DNA from 2 places in the Pseudomonas sp. B21-040 genome. Region 1 is predicted to be linked to the other one. Evidence: riboswitches for the same ligand, from Rfam matches in the RefSeq annotation. Region 1 holds a riboswitch; the other holds the start of a gene.
What was found. Region 1 has a riboswitch for cobalamin ahead of cobO (cob(I)yrinic acid a,c-diamide adenosyltransferase). Riboswitches for the same ligand answer to the same signal wherever they lie in the genome.
Positions count from the first base shown of each region.

Region 1 (3,405 bases):
ACCCGTTTGGATTGCGAATGCCTGAAGCGAATATCCGGTGGTTGCCGGTGGCGCGGTCCACTTCCCAGATCGCTGCGCGACCTTCCTCTTGATCCAGGCCGTTTTCACCGACGTTGCTGTTGGAGCCCACCGTGACGTACAGCTTGCGGCCGTCCTTGCTGGCGATGACGTTTTTGGTCCAGTGATGATTCAGAGTGCCTCCCGGCAGATCGACCACCTTGGTCGGCGGTGACTTGATCGCGGTATCACCGTTTTTATAGTGAAAGCGCAGCAAACGGTCGGTGTCGGCCACGTACAGGTCATTGCCGACCAGCGTCATGCCGAAGGGCGAATTGAGGTTTTCCAGGAACACCGTGCGGGTTTCGGCGACGCCGTCGTGGTCCTTGTCACGCAGCAGGGTGATGCGGTTCGGGCTCGGTACTTTGGCGCCGGCACGGCCCATGGCTTTGCCCATGACCCAGCCACGAATGCCTTTGCCGTCATCGGGTTTGGGTGGCGCGCTGGTTTCGGCTACCAGCACGTCGCCGTTGGGTAGCACGTAGAGCCAGCGCGGGTGATCGAGGCCTTCGGCGAAGGCGGCCACTTGAGTGCCGGCAGCGGCAGTAGGTTTCGCGCCCTTCGGCCAGCCGATCGCCGGGGCGATATTCACCGTCGGGATCAGGGTTTTGTTGGGTTCAGGCAGCTTGGGTGACGGGCCGGTGCCGTCGGAGACTTGCAGTATGGAGGTCTCACCACAGGCGGCAAGCCCTCCGGCGAGCACTATGACGATAGCGAGCGGGGACTTGCGCATGCTGGTCTTCCCTATGATTGCTCTGACTTAATCATAGAGAAGCTTCAGCGTGCGATGGTTCCGTCGATTAGCCGCGGGCTTCCTTGAACAACACGGCAACGCCTGGGTGATAGTTGCCGGCTTCGTTGCGCAACTTGCGATAGGCGTAGGGGAAATACCAGGCGACGGCACAGCAGTGTTCTTTTTGCAGATCGTCGACCATGTCCTGAAGTTCTTCAGGGGTGGCGCTTTGCTGGGCTTTTTGCGGGGCAACGAACAGGCAACCAAGTTTCAGGTCGCTGGCGTAGCTGATTCGTTTGGCATCGCTGGTGATGTCCTGCAGTGCCTGCGTCAGGTTCAGGCTGTTGACCTTGGGCCAGCGTTGAGTGGCCTGAAGGTAGGCGCGCTCTTCGGCGGTTGCGATAAACAGATCGGCGCGGGCGTTGCGCTCGCCTTCTTCGTTCTGTTTGCGCGTCGACGTGTTTGGCAGCGTGACCATTTCCGCCATCCAGGCTGCTGCGGAGAGCAGGCCGAGGTTGGCTTTTTCATCGTGCCAATAAGGCGAGTCGTTATCACCGCGCACCGTGTTGTAGCGGTCGATACAGTCAAACCAGCGCTCCAGCACCGGCCGCAGGAATTCCAGCTTCGGATTGCTGATGATCATGCCTTGCATGTTGCTCACCCTTGTAATTGTGTTGTTGGGTTTTGTGGCGCTTTGATATCACTGCTGACAGTGTGGTGCAAGATTGGCGTCAGTAAATTGATCGGCGGCAGTATATCGCTCGCCGCAGCTTTGTCTTCATTTGACGCTCCACCCCCAACCCTCTAACCTTCGCGGCTTGTTTCAGGTGCTCTGTGGCAGTGGCCGACAGAGTGAAACAGGGAAGCCGGTGAGTGACTATCGTAAAACGACGAAACGTCACGATCCCGGCGCTGCCCCCGCAACGGTAAATGAGTGAAAACTGCGCCTTGAGCCACTGTGTCTATTGTCGACATGGGAAGGCGCGCAGTCCGGCATCACGCCGCTCATGAGCCCGGAGACCGGCCTGATTCATCCAGCGGCATCACGGTGGGCGATGCCAGGCTTCTTGCCGTCTATTCTTGTGCCCGCCCGCCGTTATCCAGCCTCAACGGAGAGCTCCCCCATGACCGATACCCCTGATCGTGACGAACGCCATTTGGCGCGCATGCAGCGAAAAAAAGCCGTGATCGACGAACGCATTGCCAATTCTCCCAACGAGTGCGGTTTGTTGCTGGTGCTGACCGGCAATGGCAAAGGCAAGAGCAGTTCGGCATTCGGCATGCTTGCCCGGTCCATGGGGCACGGCATGCAGTGCGGCGTGGTGCAATTCATCAAGGGGCGCAACAGCACCGGCGAGGAGCTGTTCTTCCGACGCTTCCCGGAGCAAGTGCGTTTCCATGTCATGGGCGAAGGCTTTACCTGGGAAACCCAGGACCGCCAGCGTGACATTGCCGCCGCCGAAGCTGCCTGGGCGGTGTCCCGCGAATTGCTCAGCGATCCGTCCATTGGTCTGGTGGTGCTGGATGAGCTGAACATCGCGCTCAAGCACGGTTATCTCGATCTCGATCAAGTGCTCAGCGACTTGCAGGCCCGTCCTCCGATGCAACACGTGGTGGTCACCGGTCGCGGTGCCAAGCCGGAAATGATCGAACTGGCCGACACCGTCACCGAAATGGGTGTGATCAAGCACGCGTTCCAGGCCGGGATCAAAGCGCAAAAAGGCGTCGAGCTGTGAATCAGCCACGTTGTTGCCCGGCGGTACTGATTGCCGCCCCGGCTTCCGGTCAGGGCAAGACCACCGTCACTGCCGCGCTGGCCCGTTTGCATCGCAATCAGGGGCGCAAGGTGCGTGTGTTCAAATGCGGTCCGGACTTTCTTGACCCGATGATCCTCGAGCGCGCCAGCGGTGCGCCGGTGTATCAATTGGACATGTGGATGGTCGGCGAGCAGGAAAGTCGGCGACTGCTGTGGGAAGCCGCTGCTGAAGCCGACTTGATCCTGATCGAAGGTGTCATGGGGCTGTTCGACGGCACGCCGTCCAGCGCCGACCTGGCGCGGCACTTCGGAGTGCCGGTGCTCGCGGTGATCGACGGCACTGCCATGGCGCAGACCTTCGGTGCACTGGCGTTAGGGCTGGCGCGCTATCAAGCGGATTTGCCGTTTGCCGGTGTATTGGCCAACCGCGTGGGCACGCTGCGCCATGCGCAATTGCTTGAAGGCAGCCTGACCGAAGGCTTGCGTTGGTACGGTGCGTTGTCGCGGGAAACCGGGATCGAGTTGCCGAGCCGTCATCTGGGGCTGGTGCAGGCCAGCGAGTTGAATGATTTGGACTTGCGTCTCGACGCGGCAGCCGATGCGCTGGCCAGCAGCTGTGAAGTGGCATTGCCGCCGGCGGTAGAGTTTGCCGCCCCGGATGTGATTGTTGCCGAGCCGTTGCTCGCGGGCGTGCGCATTGCGGTAGCCCGTGACGAAGCGTTCGCCTTCACTTACGGCGCGAGCCTGGATTTGCTGCGAGTCATGGGCGCCGAGCTGTCGTTCTTCTCGCCGATCCGCGACCGCCAATTACCGGACGCCGACAGCCTCTACCTGCCGGGCGGTTATCCCGAATTGCATC
Region 1 covers NZ_CP087176.1:1,807,106-1,810,510, forward strand. The annotation lists gene LOY55_RS08165 (sorbosone dehydrogenase family protein) at 1-790, opposite strand, end outside; gene LOY55_RS08170 (hypothetical protein) at 858-1,442, opposite strand; cobalamin riboswitch at 1,599-1,834, shown strand; gene cobO (cob(I)yrinic acid a,c-diamide adenosyltransferase) at 1,915-2,526, shown strand; gene LOY55_RS08180 (cobyrinate a,c-diamide synthase) at 2,523-3,405, shown strand, end outside.

Region 2 (3,405 bases), 1.1 Mb from region 1:
CGCCAATAGGCGATGCCGCCGTGCAGCGAAATCAGAATCACCTTGGCGTGCCGCAGCACTTCGTCGACATACAGGTCGACCGAGGCATGGTTTTGCACCTGCATCGGATTGGCCAGGCGCACGCTGGGATAATCATCGGGCAATTGCTGCGCGGCTTCTGCGAGCAGCGCCAGGCTGGAATCACCGCTGCACAGGATCACCAGCTCGGCGGGGGTTTGTCCAAGGTCGGCGATGTTGTCGTCCGACACGAAACCGCCGGGCTGGGTCCTGAGCAGGTGCATGGCTTAAACGCTGAGCGCGGCGCGCAATTGCGCTTCGAGTTGCGCGGCGTCCAGGTCTTGACCGATCAACACCAAGCGCGTGGTCCGCGCCTCATCGGCGCCCCACTGACGGTCAAAGTGCTTGTCGAAACGCGTGCCCACGCCCTGAATCAGCAAACGCATCGGTTTGTTGGGGATCGCGGCGAAGCCTTTCACACGCAGGATGCCATGCTTGACCACCAGTTGGGTCAGCGCATCCAGCAGCAGGCTTTCGTCGGCTTGCGGCAGTTCGAGGGAGATCGAGTCAAACGCATCGTGATCGTGGTCGTCGTGGTCATCACCGTCGTGGTCATCACCGTCGTGGTGATGGTCGTGATGGCTGTGACGGCTGTCGATGTGCTCTTCGGAACCGGCACCGAGGCCGATCAGCACGTCCAGCGGTAGGCGACCGCTGCTGGCTTCGATGACTTTGACCGCCGGTGGCAATTCTTCAGCGACTTCAAGGCGCACGCGGGCCAGGTCTTCAGGGCTGATCAGGTCGGCCTTGTTGAGGATCACCAGGTCGGCGCTGGCCAATTGGTCTGCGAACAGCTCGTGCAGCGGCGATTCATGGTCCAGGTTCGGGTCGAGTTTACGCTGGGCGTCGACCTGATCCGGGAACGCGGCAAAGGTGCCGGCGGCCACGGCCGGGCTGTCGACGACGGTAATGACCGCGTCGACGGTGCAGGCACTGCGGATTTCCGGCCATTGGAAGGCTTGAACCAACGGTTTTGGCAGGGCCAGGCCCGAGGTTTCGATGAGGATGTGATCGAGGTCGCCGCGACGGGCAACCAGTTCGCGCATCACCGGGAAGAATTCTTCCTGAACCGTGCAGCACAGGCAGCCGTTGGCCAACTCATAAACGCGACCGTTGGCTTCTTCTTCGGTGCAGCCGATGGAGCATTGCTTGAGGATTTCGCCGTCAATGCCCAGCTCGCCAAACTCGTTGACGATCACCGCGATGCGACGGCCCTGAGCGTTGTCGAGCATGTGCCGCAGCAGCGTGGTTTTGCCCGAGCCGAGGAAACCGGTAACGATGGTGACGGGGAGTTTGGCCAGTGTTTTCATCGGATGCCCTTTGGCTTTGGTGGCGGGCATACGGGACGACGACCGGCAGCGCGCACGCGCATGCCTGAAGAGTTCGCCACCGGATCACCCCGCCCGGTTGAAAGTGAGAATCTGTGTCGAGGCAGGTCTCCTGGCTGACGGCTGGCCAGTCGATTGACTGGCGGTTGCTGCGCCTTCCCGCTCGCGCCATGGCTGGCGCATGCAGTGGCATGGCAGAAACTGAACCGTTCACAGTTGCGGGGGCAGCCGCGGCATTGACCGCGTTCCCTTCTTAGCTTCGACAAACGCCGAAGAACCTCGAAAGCGCAAGGCTACGCATCGCTTGGGAGCGGGTCAATGTCTTGTGGCGGCCATCAGGACGCTTTCGCGGGCAAGCCTTGCTCCTACAGGATTAGGGCGGTCTTGTAGGCGCAAGGCTTGCCCGCGATAGCGTCGACACAATGGCGTGTTGAGAACCCTTGCCAATTGACGGCCAACCCCCGCCCATGCTCTCCTACACGCTTTGTTACGGGTGCCCTTCACAGGGTGAAACGGGAAACCGGTGAATCATGTGCTTTACTCAAAGCCATGTCAGTCCGGTGCTGCCCCCGCAACGGTAAGCGAGCGAAGCATCAAATCCACTGTGCCAGCAGTTCGGCATGGGAAGGTGATGTTTGCAGGCCACGGCGAAAGCCAACGCCCCTCGTGAGCCCGGAGACCGGCCCGCAACACACAGTGACCCTTACGGTCACGGAACAACAAACCCGCGGTGGGCGGGCGCTGTTTGAACGTCTGCGAGCCCGAATCGCAGGGGTTTTCCATGCGCTCTATTCACCCGCTGACAGACCAGAGGGAAGCGCGCCATGTCGATCATCACCAGCACCGGCTCCAGCAGCACCGCCAGCACCACCACAACCCTGACCCAACGCCTGACCGCCGCCGTGTGTGCGTCGATCCTGGGCGCGTGCCTTGTCTATTTCGCCGGTTTCTCGCACATAGAAGCGGTGCACAACGCCGCGCACGATACCCGTCACAGCTCTGCGTTCCCTTGCCATTGAGACCTGCCCAAATGATCAAGCGTATTGCGCAAACCGCAGGTTTCACCGGGTTGCTGGCCGCCCTGTTGCTGACCCTGCTGCAAAGTTTCTGGGTGGCACCGCTGATCCTTCAGGCCGAAACCTACGAAAAAGCCGAGCCGGCAGTGGTTCAACCCCATGAACACGCCGACGGCGCCATGGCCGCTCATACCCACGACGCCGAAGCCTGGGAGCCGGAAGACGGCTGGCAGCGCGTGCTGTCGACCACCGGCGGCAACCTGGTGGTCGCGGTCGGTTTTGCCCTGATGCTTGCCGGTCTCTATACCCTGCGGGCGCCAAACAGCACCGCACAAGGTCTGCTCTGGGGCTTGGCCGGTTACGCGACGTTCGTCCTCGCACCGACCCTCGGCCTGCCACCTGAATTGCCGGGCACTGCCGCAGCCGATCTGGCACAACGGCAGATCTGGTGGATCGGCACGGCGGCGTCCACAGCAGCCGGCATCGCCCTGATCGTGTTCAGCCGTCATTGGCTGATGAAAGTGCTGGGCGCGGCGATTCTGGCCACTCCACATGTCATCGGCGCACCTCAGCCGGAAGTGCATTCGATGCTCGCGCCGGAAGCCCTGGAAGCGCAGTTCAAAATCGCTTCGCAGCTGACCAACGTGGCGTTCTGGCTGGCCTTGGGCCTGATCAGTGCCTGGTTGTTCCGACGCAAAAACGATGGCCAATACCACGCATGACAGAGACCCGCACAGCGCCGACGTTAGTGGTCGGCCTGGGCTGCCAGCGCGGCTGCCCCGCCAGCACGCTGCGGGCATTGCTTGATCAGGCGTTACAGGCTCATCAAGTCGGACTTCACGAAATAAAGGCCCTGGCCAGCATCGACCTGAAACGCGACGAGTCGGGTCTGGTCGAGCTGGCCGCACAACTCGAGTTGCCGTTGTTGTTTTTCAGCAGTGAACAATTGGCCTGCTATCACACCAAACTCACCCATCATTCAGACATCGCCTTCGAGCGCACGG
Region 2 covers NZ_CP087176.1:2,919,392-2,922,796, reverse strand. The annotation lists gene cobN (cobaltochelatase subunit CobN) at 1-281, opposite strand, end outside; gene cobW (cobalamin biosynthesis protein CobW) at 285-1,367, opposite strand; cobalamin riboswitch at 1,470-1,682, opposite strand; cobalamin riboswitch at 1,860-2,088, shown strand; gene LOY55_RS13565 (CbtB-domain containing protein) at 2,210-2,404, shown strand; gene LOY55_RS13560 (CbtA family protein) at 2,416-3,123, shown strand; gene LOY55_RS13555 (cobalamin biosynthesis protein) at 3,120-3,405, shown strand, end outside.
Region 2: linked by a shared signal. The riboswitch ahead of cobW (cobalamin biosynthesis protein CobW) and the one ahead of cobO (cob(I)yrinic acid a,c-diamide adenosyltransferase) in region 1 are both predicted to bind cobalamin.